Beijerinckia sp. 28-YEA-48: one gene and its partners. The protein of the gene in region 2 interacts with the protein of the main gene of each other region in a pairwise test. Links are inferred from orthologs where the notes say so. Each region holds a gene or a part of one and is shown on either strand. Other genes may lie near its edges.

Region 1 (3,099 bases), 760 kb from region 2 along the record:
CCGTTCGCGCAGCGGCGGCAAGCGCAGCGGCACGACATTAAGACGGAAGAACAGATCCTCGCGGAACAGGCCCTGCTGGATGAGAACGCGCAGATCCTTATTGGTGGCCGCGACGATGCGGACATTGGTCTTGATCGGCGTGCGCCCGCCCACCGTCGTATATTCGCCCTGCTGCAACACGCGCAGCAACCGCGTCTGCGCCTCCATCGGCATATCGCCGATCTCGTCGAGGAAGAGCGTGCCGCCTTCAGCCTGTTCGAAACGTCCGACCGACCGGGCGTTGGCGCCAGTGAAAGCGCCGCGCTCGTGGCCGAACAATTCGCTTTCGATCAGATCGCGCGGGATCGCCGCCATATTGATGGCGACGAACGGCCCGTTGCGGCGCTTGCCGTAATCGTGCAGCGCGCGCGCCACCAGCTCTTTGCCGGTGCCGGACTCGCCGTTGATCATCACCGTCAGATCGGTCTGCATCAACCGCGCCAAGGTGCGGTAGATTTCCTGCATGGCCGGCGAACGGCCGACCAACGGCATGCCTTCCATTTCTTCCGGCGTTTCCCGCGCCGGCTTCGTCTTTGGTTCGCTCATCGCCCGACCGACGATGGCAACGAGATCCTTCAGATCGAAAGGCTTGGGCAGATAGTCATAGGCCCCGCGCTCGGAGGCACGGATCGCGGTCATGAATGTATTCTGCGCGCTCATCACGATGATCGGCAGTTCGGGACGCATCTTCTTGATACGCGGTAAGAGATCGAAGGCGTTCTCGTCGGGCATCACCACGTCGGTGATCACGAGATCGCCCTCTCCCGCCTGCACCCAGCGCCACAAGGTCGATGCATTGCCTGTCACCCGCACCTCGTAACCGGCGCGTGAAAGGGCCTGGCTCAACACCGTTCGGATTGCGGTGTCGTCGTCTGCTACTAGGATATTCCCGGTCGCCATCAAGGCCTTGTCCTCATAAGTCCGGGCCCCTCAACTAAGGCTCGGAATGCCGCCCGTCCTGCTGCGCGTACACAGGCATCAGGACCCTGAAGGTCGTTCGGCGCGGCTGCGGATCGCATTCGACAATCCCGCCGTGATCCCGAACGATTTTCGCTACCAGTGCAAGTCCGAGGCCAGTTCCTGATGCTTTGTTGGTCACAAACGGGTCGAACAGGTGTTCAGAGATTTCCGGAGCAACCCCAGGCCCGTTGTCGCGGACACAGAACTCCAACGGCAGAGCTACGCTCGTTCCCGCGCCTTGGCCGCGAATACGCACCCCAGGCCGGTAAGCCGACATCAATTCGATTTCGCCCTCGATGGCATGTTCGCCAATCGCTTCAGCGGCATTCTTCACCAGATTCAGGAAAATCTGGATCAATTGATCGCGATTGGCGAAAACCGGCGGCAGCGACGGGTCGAAATTCTCAACAAAGCGGATGTGGCGGGCGAAACCGGCCTGCGCCACCCGTTTCACATGGTCGAAGACCATATGGATATTGACCGCTTCGCGTTCGATCGGCCGGCCGTCGGAAAAAGCCTCCATACGATCGACCAACTTCACGATCCGGTCGGTTTCCTCGCAGATCAGCCGAGTCAGCGCCCGCCCCTCATCCTCAAGGTCGGTTTCCAGCAGCTGAGCTGCCCCGCGGATGCCCGAAAGCGGATTTTTGATCTCATGGGCCAGCATGGCCCCCAACGCCGTGATCGATCGGGCGGCGCCGCGATGGGTCATTTGCCGATCCATCTTGTCGGCGATTGTCCGTTCTTGAAGCATAATGACTATTTTTTCATCATCATCGCTGAGCGGGCCGGCGTGAATATCGACAATCCGCTCAATCCCGAGGCGCGGATTGCCGATCTCGACGCGATATTCGTTGACGACTGAACCACGCCGACGCACGTCGTCGATCAGCGCCAGAACCGGCGAGCGCGGCGGCAGCAGATCGGCGATCTTGCTGCGCAGGAGATGCGCCGCGCCAAGCTCGAAGAACTGCTCTGCGGCATTGTTCAGATCAAGCACTTCGCCCGACCGGTTGATGCAGAGCACCGGGTACGGCAGGGCGTTCAGGATCAGCTCGGAGAAAGCGCCAGCCCGCCCCATTTCCCGATCGGCTCTCATTCCATCATCCATGGTTCATCCGTGAAGTCGTCATCAGGCAGCGGCGGCGACGAGAGAAGTCTCGAACGCGCGCCGCAAAAGCTCTTCCGCCTCGGCGGCATTGTCGGTCGTCACCAGTTGCAGCCGCAGCGCCTCCGGCGCGCCCGCATGCTGCGCATAGGCGGAAAGATGTTTGCGGGCATGGCGAAGGCCGGTTCGCGGCCCCATCGTCGCCAAGAGGGTCTGCAAGTGCTCGACGGCTGCCGCGGCCTTCGCTTCCACCGCAATGTCCTGCGGCTCCCGCCCTGCCAGACCGGCGGCGATCTCGCCGACCAGCCAGGGGCGACCAACGGCGCTGCGGCCGATCATCACCGCATCGGCGCCCGATGCCGCCAGCATGGCCCGGGCATCATCCAGGCCGTCGCAATCGCCATTGGCGACCAGAGGCACCGAAATCGCCTCGCGCACCGGCGCGATGGCGCTCCAGTCGGCGCGGCCCTTGTAGAACTGCTGACGGGTGCGGCCGTGGACGGTGATCAGCTTCACGCCAGCCGCTTCTGCACGGCGCGCCAGTTCCGGCGCGTTCAACGCGTCGGCATCCCAGCCAAGCCGCATTTTCAGAGTGACAGGAATGCGGACGGCGTTGACCGTGGCCTCGATCAAGCCGAGCGCCAGGTCGAGATCGCGCATTAGCGCCGAGCCGGCATAGCCGCCGGTGACCCGCTTGGCCGGGCAACCCATATTGATATCGACCGCCTCGGCGCCGGACGCTTCCGCCAGCCGCGCCGCCTCGCCCATCCAATAGGGCTGACAACCGGCGATCTGGACGATGTGGGGTTTTACACCCTCGCCCTCGGCGCGCAGCCGGCTCTCCTCATCGCCGCGCACGTAGTCATCGGACGCCACCATTTCCGATACGACCGCGCTGGCGCCAAAGCGCATGGCGACGCGCCGCATACCGACGTCGGTGACACCGGACATCGGCGCGAGCAGCGCGCGGCCGTCGAGAAGGAGACTTCCGA
Region 2 (2,962 bases):
ACGACGGCGATGAACCAGATGAAGGCGCCGGCCCACAGGCCGAAGGCGAACAAACCACCGATATTGCTCTGGCTATGCGTGCGTCCCATGTGAGCCTCCTCAAGTCCGATGAGGTCACCCTAGCTGGCCGATGGATTGCCGATGTGCGAGGATGCACATGGCAAATATTTCGTTAAATTTGACGAGGACTGTTCATGAATGATTCAGCATCCCAGGCCAGCGCTCCGATCGTCTCGACCGCCTGGCTGGCGGACCGGCTGGGAACGGCAGGCCTGAGCATTGTCGATGCCTCCTGGTACCTGCCGGCGGCGAACCGCGACGGCAAAGCCGAATATGCGGCGGGTCATATCCCCGGGGCGGTGTTCTTCGACATCGACGAGGTCTCGGACAAATCGAGCGACCTGCCGCACATGCTGCCGGACCCGACCGGCTTCGCGCAGGCGGCGGCGGGCCTGGGGGTCAATACCGATGACGACATCGTCGTCTATGACGGCGGCGGCCTGTTCTCGGCGCCGCGCGTCTGGTGGATGTTCCGCCTGTTTGGCGCGCGCAAGGTGCATGTGCTCGACGGCGGCCTGCCGCGTTGGAAAACCGAGGGACGGCCGGTTGAACAGGGCGTGGCCCAACGTCACACCGGCGCCTTCACGGCAACCCTGAATAAAGACGGGGTGGCGCACATGGCGGACGTGGCGGCGGCGCTGCAGGACAACTCGGCCCAGGTGCTCGACGTGCGCGCCGCCGGGCGCTTCACCGGCGAAACGCCGGAACCCCGCCCTGGCCTGCCCTCCGGCCATATGCCCGGCGCCCGCAACCTGCCGACCACCGAACTGGTCGCCAATGGTGCGCTTAAATCCAAGGAAGAGCTGCTGAAAGCCTTCCACGACGCCGGGATCAATCCGGACGAGGCCCTGATCACCAGCTGCGGCTCCGGCGTCTCGGCCGCCATCGCCAATCTGGCGCTCGCGGTCGCCGGCAAACCGCAGCCGAAGCTTTACGACGGTTCGTGGACCGAATGGGCATCGCGCGGGCAGCCGGTCGCCAAAGGCAAACCGTGATCAACAGCCGCACTGACCAAATCCTCGGCAGTGATATGATCAATAATTAGGCAGCAAATGCGCAACCTTTGTGCAACACTTGTGCGGAGGAGCGGAACCCGAATAAATCCAGCCATTATCCCCTTAATTGCTGGGGGTGGCTGGATAGAATCTTGGCACAGCAGGTGCTAATAGCCCGTCGGAATGCGGTCATACGGCCGACCCACGCACGGGCCACCACCGGGAGCAGCGGGAGCGCATGAAAAAGATCGAGGCGATTATCAAGCCGTTCAAACTGGACGAGGTGAAAGAAGCCCTCCAGGAAGCTGGCTTGCAAGGCATTACCGTCACCGAAGCCAAGGGTTTTGGCCGACAGAAGGGCCACACCGAGCTCTATCGCGGTGCCGAATATGTCGTCGACTTCCTGCCCAAAGTGAAAATCGAGATCGTCCTGGCTGACGAAATGCTCGATCGTGCCGTAGAAGCTATCCGCAAGGCCGCCCAGACCGGCCGGATTGGCGATGGCAAGATTTTTGTATCCAATATCGAGGGGGCTGTCCGCATCCGCACCGGTGAAACCGGCACGGATGCAATTTGACATCTTCCTAGATTCCTCCAGCACCCCACCGAACGACCCTAGCAAGTGTAGAAAGGCCCAGACATGAAGACCGCCAAGGACGTCCTTAAGGCGATCAAAGATAACGACGTGAAATTCGTCGATCTGCGTTTTACCGACCCGCGTGGCAAGTGGCAGCACGTCACTTTCGACCCAGGTCTCGTCGACGAGGAAATGTTCTCGGAAGGCACGATGTTCGACGGTTCGTCGATCGCCGGCTGGAAGGCGATCAATGAATCCGACATGACCCTGATGCCGGATCCGACCAGTGCGACGATGGACCCGTTCTTCGCCGCGCCGACCATGGTCATCACCTGCGACGTGCTTGAGCCGTCGACGGGCGAACCCTACAACCGCGACCCGCGCGGCATCGCCAAGAAGGCGATGGCCCACATGAAGTCGCAAGGCGTCGGTGACACCTGCTATTTCGGCCCGGAAGCCGAATTCTTCGTGTTCGACGACGTGCGCTTCGCGTCCGAGCCCTACAACACGGGCTTCAAGCTCGACTCGTCGGAACTGCCCTCCAACGGCGACACCGACTACGAAGGCGGCAACCTCGGCCACCGCATCCGCACCAAGGGCGGCTACTTCCCGGTTCCGCCGCAGGATTCGGCGCAGGACATGCGCGGCGAAATGCTCTCCGCCATGGCCCAAATGGGCGTCAAGGTTGAGAAGCATCACCACGAAGTGGCGTCCGCTCAGCACGAACTCGGTATGAAGTTCGACACGCTGATCACCATGGCCGACCACATGCAGATCTATAAGTACTGCATCCATCAGGTGGCGCAGAGCTACGGCAAGACGGCGACGTTCATGCCGAAGCCGATCTTCGGCGACAACGGCTCGGGCATGCATGTGCATCAGTCGATCTGGAAGGCCGGCAAGCCGGTGTTCGCGGGCGACAAATATGCCGGCCTGTCGCAGGATTGCCTCTACTACATCGGTGGCATCATCAAGCACGCCAAGGCGCTGAACGCCTTCACCAACCCGTCGACCAACTCCTACAAGCGTCTGGTCCCCGGCTATGAAGCCCCCGTGCTGCTCGCCTACTCGGCGCGCAACCGCTCCGCTTCGTGCCGTATTCCGTGGACGACAAACCCGAAGGCCAAGCGCGTTGAAGTGCGCTTCCCCGATCCGATGGCGAACCCCTACCTCGCCTTCGCGGCTCTGCTGATGGCCGGTCTCGATGGCATCGCCAACAAGATCGATCCGGGCGCGGCCATGGACAAGGATCTCTACGACCTGCCGCCGAAGGAACTGAAGAAGATCCCGACGGTGTGCGGCTCGCTGCGCGAAGCGCTTGAGAACCTCA
Region 3 (3,565 bases), 900 kb from region 2 along the record:
TAGACGCGCGAATCGGCGATTTCCTTTTCGGTGCGGCGGCGCAGATTTTCCATCTCCGCCAGGGTGCGCAGGGTACGATCCTTCAGCTCGGCGTTTTCCGCCGTCAGCTTTTCCAGCACGACGAACGGATCGGGCTGCATGGCTTCCGGATTCATCTGGTCCTGCGGTTCCTCGCCCGGCACAGCCGGGTTCGTCTGGGGATCAGTCATAGCACTCTCAAAATGAGGGAATTTCACCCCGATATCGGGGTCCTGAGCCGAAAAATCAAGCTCCAGCTGCTTCCGATGCGGCTTTCCGGCCGCCAGAACGATTTCCGGCCTCCGTCGCGCCAAGAATTTCGGTCAATTGCCTGCGAATAGCCGCCTGACGACTGGCATTGGTGATTTTCAGGCCGGTGAGGTCGGTCACGTAGAACGCGTCCACCGCCTTCTCGCCGAAGGTGACGACGTGGGCCGAGCCAATGTTAAGGTTGAGGCTCGACAGTTGCGACGTGAGTTCGAACAAGAGGCCCGGACGGTCGAGGCCCGAGACCTCCAGAACCGTGAACTGGTTCGACAAAGTGTTATCGATGACGACTTCCGGCTCGATGCGGAACGCCTTCTCGCGGCTCTTTGGCGCCTCGCTTTTTTCCGCCACGACCTGGCCAAGACGAATCTCGCCGCGCAGCGCCTTCTCGATGGTGGCGGCAACGCGCGAGGCGCGGCGCAACTCATCAGTGTCATCATCGAAGGCGCGACGGATGGAGATGGAGTCGAGCGCCAGCCCATCGGTCGTGGTGAAAATCTGCGCGTCGACGATGTTGGCGCCTGACACGGCGCAAGCCCCCGCTATGATCGACAGCAGGCGCGGATGATCCGGCGCCACCACCGTCAGTTCGGTCACGCCAGTGAATTTCTCGGTGGTATATTCGGTGGCCAGCGAACGCAGTTCGACCTCGCACAGGCGCAGCAGATTGGCGTGCCTGACCATGTGCTTGAGATCGACCTTCAGCCAATAGGGCTGATAGTGGCGGGCGGCATAGGCTTCGAAATCGGGATCGGACCACAACAGCGCGCGGCGCAATTCGTCCTGCGCGATGGCGACGCGCTGCTTGCGATCGATGGCTGAATGGCCGCCGGACAGCACCGGCTCGGCTTCCCAATAGAGCGTGCGCAGAAGTTGCCCCTTCCAACCGTTCCACACACCAGGGCCAACGCCCCGGATGTCGCAGACGGTCAGCACCAGCAACATGCGCAGCCGCTCGAGCGTCTGGATCGGCTTGGCGAAGCTTTCGATGGTGCCGCGATCGGACAGGTCGCGCCCTTGGGCGACGTTCGACATGTCGAGATGATGCTCGATCAGCCAGGCGACATTGTCGGTCTCCGCTGGCGTCAGCCCCAGCCGCGGACATAGTTTGCGCGCCACCTGCGCCCCGGCGATGGAATGATCCTCCGGGCGGCCCTTGGCGATGTCGTGCAGGAATAGCGCCACATAGAGCACTTTGCGATTGTGGATGACCGGCAGAATTTCGCTGGCGACCGGATGATCCTCGACAAGCTCGCCTGACTCGATGCGCGACAGAATGCCTATACAACGGATCAGATGCTCGTCGACCGTGTAATGATGATACATATTGAACTGCATCATCGCGACGATGCGGCCGAAGTCAGGAATGAAACGGCCGAGCACGCCGGATTCGTTCATCAGGCGCAGCACCGTCTCGGGCGCATGGCGCGACATCAGGATTTCGACGAACAGCCGGTTGGCTTCGGCATCTTCGCGGACGGCGGCGTCGATGTACTTCAGCGACAGTGTCACCCGCCGCGACGCGTCCGGATGAATGGCGAGCCGGTGTTTATCGGCCAACCAGTAAAGCCGGATGAGATTGACCGGATCGGTCTCGAAGACTTTGTCATTGGCGACCGTGATGCGGTCGACCTCAATGGCGAAGCCCGGAAACTCCAACGCGTCGTTGCGGCGCCGGAACTTGCCCATAAAACGATTAAGCGTCGCGCGCGGCTTGGCCTGCCGTTCCTCAAGCGCGGCGCAGACAATGGCGGTGAGATCACCGACGTCCTTGGCGATGAGGAAGTAATGCTTCATGAAACGCTCGACATCGGACAGGCCGGCATGGGTGACATAGCCCAGCCGCTCCGCGATGTTGCGCTGATAGTCGAAGGTCAGACGTTCTTCCGAGCGGCCGGTGACGTAGTGCAGATGGCAGCGCACCCGCCACAGGAATTCTTCGCAACGGCGGAAGGTCAGGATCTCGCGTTCGGTGAACACGCCGGCGGGCACCAGCTCGGCGATGTCGCGCACGCGATAGACATATTTGGCGATCCAGAAGAGCGTGTTCAGATCACGCAGGCCGCCTTTGCCTTCCTTGACGTTCGGCTCGACGACATAGCGCGAGGCGCCGGACTTCGACAGACGCGCGTCACGCTCGGCCAGTTTCGCGGCGACGAATTCACGCGCCGTCTTGCTGACGATCTCCTTGTCGAAACGCGTGCGGAAATCCTCGAACAGACCGGCATCGCCGAGAATGAAGCGGGCCTCGTGCAGCGCGGTGCGGATGGTCATGTCGCCCATGGCCTGGCGCAGGCATTCGGCGACCGTGCGGGTGGCATGACCGACCTTCTGGCGCAGGTCCCACAGCAGATAGAGCACCGCCTCGATGACGCTCTCGCTCCAGGCGGTCTGCTTGTAGGGCAAGAGGAACAGCAAATCGATGTCGGAGCCCGGCGCCAAAGTGCCCCGGCCATAGCCGCCGACGGCGACAATGGCGATCCGCTCGGCGGTCGAGGGATTTTCCGCCGGGTACATCCAGGTGGTGACGAAATGGTGGATGGCGCGGATGATCTCATCCTCGAGCCAGCCGAGATTATGGACGCATTTGAGCCCCTGCCCGTCGATCTCGAACCAGCGCTGAATGACCGCCTGGCCGCCCGTAAGGGCTTGGCGGAGCTCTTCGAGGGCGGCGGCGCGCATGGCGCCGCGATCCGAGGATAAATCCGCCCCGATGGCATCCAGCCGGGCCTGGAGCGCGGTGTGATCGACGATGGCCGAACGCGGATGGGCGATCTTCGGCGGACGGGCGGCGCGACGGGGCGCTTCGGTCGAAACAGCTGTGAGGCTCATGGAAACCACCCATAGCACGGATGGGCCAGCGGTGCGCCAAATTTGACCGCTCGCAGCGTTTTGGAATTGCACAAAGACGCGTCAAAACAAAGATGCTGGGCAAAATCGCGTTTCTATCGAAACGTGATTTGCTCTAGCCGCCGCGTTTGCGCTCGATAGCATCCCAGAGAGCGGCGGCGAGATCAGGCCCACCGAGCTTGCGAATGGCGCGCAGGCCCGTCGGCGACGTGACGTTGATTTCGGTCAGATTGCCGTCGATGACGTCGATCCCGACGAAAATCAGGCCGCGGCGCTTCAATTCCGGCCCAATGGTCTCGCAAATTTCCCGTTCTCGCGGCGACAGATCGGTTTCGCGCGCCGCGCCGCCCCGCACCATGTTCGAGCGAATGTCGTTTTCAGCCGGCACCCGATTGACGGCGCCCATGGCGACGCCATCGACCAGGATGAT

Evidence for each region.
Region 1: the proteins of BLW50_RS10050 (region 2) and BLW50_RS06375 interact in binary tests that used the Escherichia coli proteins (3 or more experiments, as listed by UniProt). The link is inferred for Beijerinckia sp. 28-YEA-48 from one-to-one orthologs.
Region 3: the proteins of BLW50_RS10050 (region 2) and BLW50_RS14415 interact in binary tests that used the Escherichia coli proteins (3 or more experiments, as listed by UniProt). The link is inferred for Beijerinckia sp. 28-YEA-48 from one-to-one orthologs.

The regions. Positions count from the first base shown.
Region 1 is NZ_FNSI01000001.1:1,360,737-1,363,835, reverse strand. Bases 37-2,981 are described here. They hold BLW50_RS06375 (two-component system sensor histidine kinase NtrB), read right to left. Parts: upstream 2,099-2,981; coding sequence 974-2,098; downstream 37-973. Other genes in these bases: dusB (tRNA dihydrouridine synthase DusB), read right to left, coding at 2,132-2,981; ntrC (nitrogen regulation protein NR(I)), read right to left, coding at 37-939. Outside these bases: more of ntrC, read right to left, coding at 1-36; more of dusB, read right to left, coding at 2,982-3,058.
Region 2 is NZ_FNSI01000001.1:2,123,469-2,126,430, forward strand. What follows is about bases 155-2,962. They hold BLW50_RS10050 (P-II family nitrogen regulator), read left to right. Parts: upstream 155-1,293; coding sequence 1,294-1,632; downstream 1,633-2,962. Other genes in these bases: sseA (3-mercaptopyruvate sulfurtransferase), read left to right, coding at 195-1,055; glnA (type I glutamate--ammonia ligase), read left to right, coding at 1,696-2,962. UniProt on the Escherichia coli protein: P-II indirectly controls the transcription of the glutamine synthetase gene (glnA). P-II prevents NR-II-catalyzed conversion of NR-I to NR-I-phosphate, the transcriptional activator of GlnA. When P-II is uridylylated to P-II-UMP, these events are reversed.
Region 3 is NZ_FNSI01000001.1:3,025,119-3,028,683, forward strand. Bases 65-3,475 are described here. They hold BLW50_RS14415 ([protein-PII] uridylyltransferase), read right to left. Parts: upstream 3,118-3,475; coding sequence 265-3,117; downstream 65-264. Other genes in these bases: grpE (nucleotide exchange factor GrpE), read right to left, coding at 65-155; gshB (glutathione synthase), read right to left, coding at 3,251-3,475. In the rest of the region: more of grpE, read right to left, coding at 1-64; more of gshB, read right to left, coding at 3,476-3,565.